DNA from 4 places in the Geobacillus zalihae genome. Region 1 is predicted to be linked to each of the others. Evidence: predicted binding sites of a transcription regulator. Region 1 holds the regulator's gene; each other region holds the start of a gene.
What was found. Region 1 encodes CtsR, which represses protease genes until heat stress. Its sites were predicted from a motif close to ATGGTCAATAAAGGTCAAACA; they were not measured.
Positions count from the first base shown of each region.

Region 2: the regulator CtsR is predicted to act here: its motif matches at 1,358-1,378, upstream of clpP (ATP-dependent Clp endopeptidase proteolytic subunit ClpP).
Region 3: the regulator CtsR is predicted to act here: its motif matches at 1,020-1,040, upstream of QWV57_RS04660 (ATP-dependent Clp protease ATP-binding subunit).
Region 4: the regulator CtsR is predicted to act here: its motif matches at 1,183-1,203, upstream of clpB (ATP-dependent chaperone ClpB).

Region 1 covers NZ_CP129217.1:92,160-94,360, reverse strand. Annotated here, with positions in the region: gene mcsB (protein-arginine kinase McsB) at 1-532, opposite strand, end outside; gene mcsA (protein-arginine kinase activator protein McsA) at 538-1,086, opposite strand; gene ctsR (transcriptional regulator CtsR) at 1,102-1,563, opposite strand; rRNA gene rrf (5S ribosomal RNA) at 1,828-1,944, opposite strand.
Region 2 covers NZ_CP129217.1:3,063,157-3,065,357, reverse strand. Annotated here, with positions in the region: gene whiA (DNA-binding protein WhiA) at 1-310, shown strand, start outside; gene QWV57_RS15540 (HPr family phosphocarrier protein) at 325-582, shown strand; gene clpP (ATP-dependent Clp endopeptidase proteolytic subunit ClpP) at 709-1,299, opposite strand; tRNA gene QWV57_RS15530 (tRNA-Arg) at 1,606-1,677, shown strand; gene QWV57_RS15525 (hypothetical protein) at 1,918-2,082, shown strand.
Region 3 covers NZ_CP129217.1:897,148-899,348, forward strand. Annotated here, with positions in the region: gene QWV57_RS04660 (ATP-dependent Clp protease ATP-binding subunit) at 1-951, opposite strand, end outside; gene QWV57_RS04665 (FixH family protein) at 1,219-1,965, shown strand; gene QWV57_RS04670 (YkvI family membrane protein) at 2,135-2,201, shown strand, end outside.
Region 4 covers NZ_CP129217.1:759,708-761,908, forward strand. Annotated here, with positions in the region: gene argF (ornithine carbamoyltransferase) at 1-743, shown strand, start outside; gene QWV57_RS03915 (YjzC family protein) at 928-1,107, shown strand; gene clpB (ATP-dependent chaperone ClpB) at 1,215-2,201, shown strand, end outside.

The sequences.
Region 1 (2,201 bases):
CCCGCAATCCCGTCCCGACATTGGTCGGGCAGCTCGTTAAATAACCAAGCCGCTCGTCAAAGGCATAGTTGACATACCCTTCAATCCAATCGTCCAATTCGCTCGCCGCCTCGAGAGCCTCAGCAAGCTGCAACCCCGGGAATAGGCATTGGATGCGGATATGATCCTCCTCGTTGATCATGATGCTGATTTCTTCATTTTCCGAAAGCAGACAAGCGCCAAACGGCGAATCCTCAGCCAGATGCGGACTAATTAAGTGTTTTTCTACCAATACCCGTTTTTCAATCGGCTGAAGCTCCGACATTTTCAACAACTCGAAGCGGCCTGCCCCTCCGTAAGAACGATGGGCGAACGTCCGTTCAAACAACGCGACGATTTGCATCGCTTCTTCACTGCTAAACAGCGTTGGAAAACGAAAGTCAACGATGTTGCGCGCCAGTCGGATGCGACTGCTTAAGACGATGTCCGAATCCGGCCCCTCTTGGCTCATCCACGCGCTGACCGCCGTATTGAAAAACTTCTCGAACGACATACCGCTTACATATCCCCCTCTCCGCGTCGACGCAGTTCATCCTCCAACGAGCGGATTTGGTCGCGCACCTCGGCCGCCCGCTCGAATTCCTCACGAGCGACGAGCTCCTGAAGCTTTTGTTTCAACATAGCAAGTTGCTTGCGCAAATGGAGAACGCCGCCTTTTCGCTTCGGAATTTTTCCTGAATGAGCGGTATTGCCGCTATGGAGCCGTTTCAAAATCGGCGGCAAGTAGCGTGCAAACGTCCGGTAGCAGTTAGCGCAGCCGAACCGCCCGATTTGTGTGAATTGATGGTATGTCATTTGGCACGTCTCACATTGAAGTACATCCGGGTTCGGAAACGCGTTCGCCGTCATCTCTTTCATCGGCGCTTGAAAGTTAAGAAGCCCCGCCAACAAGTTGTTGAGTGAAAAATCATCATTGCCGTAGAACGTAAACATATGGCCATGCTCTCTGGCGCATTGCTCGCAAAGATGGAACTCCGTTTTCTCTCCGTTTACAATTTTTGTAAAGTGCATCGTGGCCGGCCGCTGCTTGCATTCTTGGCAAATCAATGCCTCCCCCTCCCCCTATTTGTATTTCAGCGACGTCAGCATCGCTTTTAACATGCGGGCCCGCAGTTCGTCCCGCTCGGGCAAATCGATATATAAAACAGAACGATCCATAGCGCTTAACATAATTTTCGCTTCCCGCTCCGAAATTACCTTTTCTTCAACGAGACGTTTTACCACATCTTCAGCATTCGATTGGCTGATGCGGTGGCCGACAAGCTCGAGCAGCTGGTCAATAAGCTGTGCTTCACTCTTTGTCTTCACTTTCATAATGCGGATATACCCACCGCCACCGCGCTTGCTTTCGACGATGTACCCTCTTTCAAGGGTAAACCTCGTATTGATGACATAGTTGATCTGCGACGGAACACATTGGAATTTATTAGCGATTTCGCTTCGTTTAATTTCAACGATATCTTGGTCGCTCATATTGAGCACTTGCTTTAAATATTGCTCAATGATGTCGGAAATGTTCGGCACTCTACCTACCACCTTCCTTACAACCAAGCTGCCTGGCGATGGGCCGTCCGCTGACAAGGACACCCCACTGCCTATTCGTTGACTTTGACTATATTTGACCTTACTCTTACTATACAATGTATTACGGAAAATTTCAAGAGTGACCAAAGAAGGAAAACTAACTATAGAATATCCGTTTTTCTGGACAATAAAACGTCAAGCAGCCGAATAAATGAAAAAGCACGCCTTTTCTTCCAAGGAAAGAAAAGACGTGCTTTCCATTTTGCCTAGCAGCGACCTACTCTTGCAGGGGCGCTGGCCCCAACTACCATCGGCGCTGGAGGGCTTAACTTCCGTGTTCGGGATGGGAACGGGTGTTTCCCCTCCGCCATAGCCACTAGGCAACAATGGACAAGTCTTATTATAAGGAAAGTTGACCTGTTGTCAAGACTTTTTCATTCCCTCAAAACTAGATAACCGTGCTCAGGAAGAAGCCGCTCGCCTGCGCTTTTCGCATTGTCCAGCTCCGGCTCGCCGCCGCTCGGGGTCAAATAACCTTCGCCTTCGGGATGTGAACATCCCTGCAGGCGAAGAACATTTGCCCGTCGCGGCGACCCGCTCGCCTGCGCTTTTCACTGTCTAGTTCCGGCCGCCATCGG
Region 2 (2,201 bases), 560 kb from region 1:
CAACTCGGTCAACCGGCTTGTCAATTGCGAAACCGCCAATTTGAACAAAACGATCGGCGCTGCGCTTCGCCAGGTGGAGAACATCCGCTACATCGACGAGACGATCGGCCTTGATTCACTGCCGGCCAAGCTGCGGGAAATCGCGAAACTTCGCATCGAGCATCAAGACGTGACGCTGAAAGAGCTCGGGGAGATGGTTGCCGGTGGAAAAATCAGCAAATCCGGCATCAACCACCGGCTGCGCAAAATTGATGAGATCGCGGAGCGGCTGCGGGCTGGAAAGCCGGTCGATTTCCATAAATCGCTGTAAAGGGGAGATGGAGAATGGTGGAAAAACAAGTGGAAGTGAAATTAAAAACCGGGCTGCAGGCGCGCCCGGCGGCGTTGTTTGTCCAAGAAGCGAACCGTTTTTCCGCTGATGTGTTTTTGGAAAAAGACGGAAAACGGGTCAACGCGAAAAGCATTATGGGCTTGATGAGCCTCGCCATCGGCCATGGAGCGGTGATCACGCTCATTGCCGACGGTCCGGATGAGCAAGAAGCGATCGAAAAGCTCGCCGCCTATGTGCAAAAGGAAAAGTAAAGCAGCGTGTGGGGCTGGCGGGGAAAGGAATGGAAAAGGCTGCTCCGTTTTTGTCGGAAGCAGCCTTTTTTCGTCAATGTCGGTGCAGGCGCAGCTCTATAGCGGTTCTGCCAACGTGTGCATGCCTTATTTTTCATCAGCGCGCGTCAGCACGCGGTCAATGATGCCGTATTCCATTGCTTTTTGCGCGGTCATAAAGTTGTCGCGGTCCGTATCGCGCTCGATCACTTCGATCGGTTGGCCGGTGTTTTCCGATAAAATGCGGTTCAATTTGTCGCGCAAGAACAAAATGCGCTTCGCTGCGATTTCGATTTCCGTTGCTTGCCCTTGGGCGCCGCCGAGCGGTTGGTGGATCATGATTTCACTGTTTGGAAGCGCGAACCGTTTCCCTTTCGCACCGGCGGCAAGCAAAAACGCCCCCATGGAAGCGGCCATGCCGATGCAAATCGTCGATACGTCCGGTTTGATGAACTGCATCGTGTCGTAAATCGCCAGGCCAGCTGTGATCGAGCCGCCCGGGCTGTTGATGTACAAGGAAATATCTTTGTCCGGGTCTTCCGCCGCCAAAAACAGCAGCTGCGACACGATCGAGTTGGCCACTTGGTCGTCGATCGGGCTGCCAAGGAACACGATTCGGTCTTTCAATAAGCGCGAATAAATGTCGTACGCCCGCTCCCCGCGGTTCGTCTGTTCGATGACAGTCGGAATCAAATACATCAAAAACGCCTCCTTTTCCATCCTAATGGATCAATATGTACGCCTTAATCATACACGAATGGTCAATGAAGGTCAAACAAAACGACCTTCCCCATTCTTTATAACATATTCGCGGCTGGCGGCAAACATCCCTTTTTTCATCATAACCGCTTTTTCGTTTTTTTAACCTGTTGCCCCGTTGATGGGGGAAGGAACAAAGGTGCAATTTTTCCTGCTTTTGATGGCATTTTTCCTCTTGCATTTTTGCGCGATCCTGCTATAATAGAACATGCGACGGAACGAAATAGAGAAATCATGAACTTCCATGCCCTCGTAGTGTAGTGGATAGCACGAGAGATTCCGGTTCTCTTAGCGTGGGTTCGAATCCTGCCGAGGGCGCTACTTGTATCCGACCTGTTCGGATCGGAATTCCTAGACTCCTTGATACGACCGCGTTTGCGGTCGTTTTTCATTTTTGGGGAATCCCGAAAAAAACGATAGAATCCGAAAAAATTTTGCACGAATTTTGCACGGCTATTTGGTACGATCCAGTTCCGCCATCGCGAGATCGACCTGCCGGGATTCTTTTTGTTCCATCTCATCTAAAATATGCGAGTACGTTTGCAGAGTAGTGACAATATGGCGGAACGGGAAACGAGTTTGGAGCAGCTGGCTTCGATTCGGTTTCGCCAACCGTCGATCACGATTCGGACCTTGTCCGCAGACAAAGCGTATGGCGCCACGGAGTATCTGGAAGCGCTCTTTCTTCATCCAGACTACAGTTTTTTGTTTTTTGTCGTGTAAATGCCACTAATAAGTGAAAGGTGCAAACCGAATCCTCCTTCCGTTGCGTCACCCGATTGGGCGGCGTTTTTTATTTAGGTGAGGTGATACACGTGTAGAAGTTGCACGAGGTATTGAAC
Region 3 (2,201 bases), 800 kb from region 1:
AAGCAAGTCGATCGCCTTGTCCGGGAGGAAGCGGTCTTGAATGTAGCGGTGCGACAATTTCACGCACGCTTCGATCGCTTCGTCCGTATAGCGGACATGATGGAATTGTTCATATTTTGGCTGAATGCCTTTTAAGATGGCGATCGCTTCCTCAACGGTCGGCTCGTGGACGATGACCGGTTGGAAGCGGCGCTCAAGAGCCGCGTCTTTTTCAATTTGCCGGTATTCTTTGAGTGTCGTCGCCCCAACGACTTGCAGTTCCCCGCGGGCAAGCGCCGGTTTTAAAATGTTGCCCGCGTCCATCGAGCCTTCAGCGGCTCCAGCACCGACGAGCAGATGGATTTCGTCAATGAACAAGATGATGTTTTTCCGCTCTTGCAGTTCGGCGATGAGCCGCTTCATCCGCTCTTCAAATTGACCGCGGATGCCGGTGTTGGCGACAAGCGAAGCGACGTCAAGCAAGTACACGTCTTTGTTCAATAGTTTTTCCGGCACTTGCCCTTCGGCGATTTTCAGCGCGAGCCCTTCAACGATGGCTGTTTTCCCGACACCCGGCTCCCCGATCAACACCGGGTTGTTTTTGTTGCGGCGGTTTAAAATTTCGATCACGCGGGCGATTTCTTTGTCGCGGCCGATGACCGGATCGATCAAGCCCGCTTTCGCCATTTGCGTCAAGTTGCGGCCGAATTGATCCAAAAATCCACCGCCATGGCTTTGCGGGCGCTTCGCCATCGTTTTCGGCGCGCTCATTCCGGCGTTGGCGGCTGTGAACGGGCTAGTAAAGAAGTCATCAAAGGAAAACGGTGAAAAGCCGAAGTTCATCGGAATGGACAGTTGTTGTTTTTGCTTTTCATAGCATTCATGGCACAGGTGAAGTTGTTGTTTTTCCCCGTTCCATTGCAAGTTGACAAACACTGTTGCTTCACGTTGTTGGCATGCTTGGCATAGCATGAGACATACCCCCTTTTCTCTTATTCGGGATTTGACTTTGACTTTCTTTGACTTTCTGACTTTATTATACTTTGACCTTTTTTGACTTTCAAGTGTTTTGTACAAAAAAATTGTAATAACGATGAAATGTTTTTGAAAAAATGGTGAATACTAATGTAGGTGCGGCAAAGCTATGATAAAGTGAAAAACAGAAAAAGAGGCGGAAAAGACTCCGTCTTTGGTGCTCATGATGATCATGAATTTGAAGGAAAAAGGAGAAAGGTGAAGATGAGAAGACAGGTTGGTTTCGCGTTTGCTGTTGTACTTTTGGGGATGATGATCATGGCTGCTTGTACAAATCACAACAAGCAAGCCGAGACGCCGGCCGTGCTTGACGTGAAAATCGATGCGCCGGATCATATCGATTTGAACAAACCGACCAAGCTCGCCTGCGTCGTGACGTACGGCGGCGAAAAAGTAGACGATGCGAACGAAGTCAAGTTTGAAGTATGGAAGCATGGAAGCGACGAGCGGGAAATGCTTGAAGCGAAGCATGACGGCGACGGCCGATACTCGGTGGAAAAAACGTTCACCGAAGCGGGAACATATTCGGTGGTCGCCCATGTGACGGCGCGCGACATGCATAACATGCCGAAGAAAGATATTGTCGCCGGCAGCCCGGAACAGGCGGCGACGGCCGACGGTGCGCGCGAAAATTCCCAAGGCAGTGCTGAAGAAAATCATCATGGCGCCGTCGCCATTTCGCTGTCGTCCCGTTCGTTCGAAGCCGGAAAACCGGCGGCGTTGACCGTCCGCCTCTCCAAAGATGGGAAGCCGTTGACAGGTGCGACCGTTCGTTTTGAGATTTGGCAGGCGGACAATAAGCATGAATTTGTCGATGCAAAGGAAAAAGGAAACGGCGAGTACGAAGCCATGGCCACGTTTGCCAACAAAGGAACGTATTCGGTGAAAGTGCACGTCGAAGGAAGCGGCGGGCTGCACGAACATCAAGTCGAACACGTGACAGTTCATTGATGGAAACGCGATTTCACATCGCATGCCATATTAATGAAGAGAGTTTGCGGTGTGTGAGAAGGCATCTTGTCTCGGATGCCTTCTTTTTTCGTTCTGTCGTCTTTCTTGTCCATGCCGGACATATACATATATATGGAAAAGCAACGGACAAGAGAGGGAGATGGAGGATTTGGGCAAGAGACACGAGTGGTCGGAGGCGTGGCAAATCGCTGCTGTTTACGTTGGAACGGTGATTG
Region 4 (2,201 bases), 670 kb from region 1:
TTGAAGTCGGCATGATCCAGCTTGGCGGCCAGGCGATGTATTTAAACGGCAACGATTTGCAGCTTGGCCGCGGTGAAACGATTGCGGATACCGCGCGCGTCTTGTCGCAATACGTCGATGTCATTATGATTCGGACGTTTGCCCATCAAAAAGTCGAGGAATTGGCCGAGTATGCGTCCGTTCCGGTCATCAACGGCTTGACGGACGACGATCATCCCTGCCAGGCGCTGGCGGATTTGCTGACGATTTATGAAGTGAAGAAAACGTTCCAAGGCGTCAAGCTCGCCTATGTCGGCGACGGGAACAACGTCGCCAACGCCTTGCTTGTGGCCGCGGCGAAAGTCGGCATGGATGTCGCCATCGCCTGTCCGCCGGGCTATGAGCCAAAGAAAGAATATGTCGAGGCGGCGTGCCGAATCGGTGAACAGACAGGCGCCGCCGTCACGGTGACGCACGACCCGCTTGTGGCGGTGGCGGGGGCGGATGCGATTTATACGGATGTCTGGACGAGCATGGGCCAAGAAAGCGAAAGTGCTGAGCGGCTGCAAGTGTTTCAGCCGTATCAAGTCAACGAAGAGCTCGTCAAAGCGGCAAAACCGGATTATCTCTTTTTGCATTGTCTGCCGGCCCACCGCGGCGAAGAAGTGACGGCCGGCGTCATGGACGGTCCGAACTCGGTCGTCTTTGAGCAGGCCGGCAACCGGCTTCATGCGCAAAAAGCGATTTTGTTGTCCGTTTTATAGCAAAGGGGGAATTCCCGTTTCGGGAGTTCCTTTTTCACTTTGAAAAGGATTTCGAGGGGAGAGCTCCTTTTCGTTGTGAACAGCTTGGCGTTCCGTTTGCGATCCTCCATCATTTTCCTTCTTATGAACAGCGATGAAACCGGGCATGATAACAAATGCAATCGAAGCAAGGGGGATGAAACAAATGGGCCAACCGCGCCATTTCAAACCAGGCGATAAAGCGCCGAACAACGGCGTGTATATTGAAATCGGCGAAACGGGCGACAATGTAAAGCACCCGAAAAAGCTGAAACTGAAAGCCGGCGATACGTTTCCAGAAACGTCGAACCATAATCGACATTGGACGTATTTGCGCAAACCGTGAAGCAGAACAAAAGCCATTCCAAGCATGGAGTGGCTTTTGATTTGCCGTGCGCTTTGCGATCCGCTATAATGATTTATGGTCAAAGAAGGTCAAATGGAGGGGACGGCATGGACGCAAGCCGTTTGACGGAAAAACTGCAAGAGGCACTTATGGCGGCGCAGTCGCTCGCCAAAGAGCGGCATCATCAACAGCTTGATGTCGAACATCTTCTGCTGGCGCTCCTCGAGCAAGAAGATGGCTTGGCGCCGCGGCTGTTTGCCCTTTGCGGCGCCGACCGCGCTCAGGCGATCCGCTGGCTGCAAGACCAGCTTCGCCAAAAGCCTGAAGTGCATGGGGCGGACGGGCAGCTGTATGTTGCGCCCGCCTTAGCGCGGCTGCTTGAGGAGGCGGAAAACGAAGCGAAGCGAATGCAAGACGAGTACATATCGGTCGAACATGTGCTGCTCGCGTTGCCTCATGGCGCCGAGCCGTTCGCTCGGCAGCTGGCGTCGTTTGGACTGACGAAGGAAGCACTATTAGCGGCAGTGAGAAAAGTAAGGGGGAATCAACGCGTGACGAGTCCACATCCGGAAGCAACCTATGAAGCGTTGGCAAAATACGGGCGCGACCTTGTCGCGGAAGCGAAAGCGGGAAAAATCGACCCGGTCATCGGCCGCGACAGTGAAATTCGCCGCATCATCCGCATTTTGTCGCGGAAGACGAAAAACAACCCGGTGTTGATCGGCGAGCCGGGCGTCGGGAAGACCGCTATTGTCGAAGGGCTCGCTCAACGCATCGTGCGCAAAGACGTCCCGGAAGGGCTGAAAGACAAAACGATTTTCGCTCTTGATATGAGCGCGCTCGTCGCCGGAGCAAAGTTTCGAGGTGAATTTGAAGAACGGCTGAAAGCGGTGCTCAATGAAATCAAAAAAAGCGACGGCCGCATCATTTTATTTATTGACGAACTGCATACAATCGTCGGCGCCGGCAGAGCGGAAGGGGCGATGGACGCCGGCAATATGCTCAAGCCGATGCTTGCCCGCGGCGAGTTGCGCTGCATTGGGGCGACGACGCTTGATGAGTACCGGCAATACATCGAAAAAGACCCGGCGCTC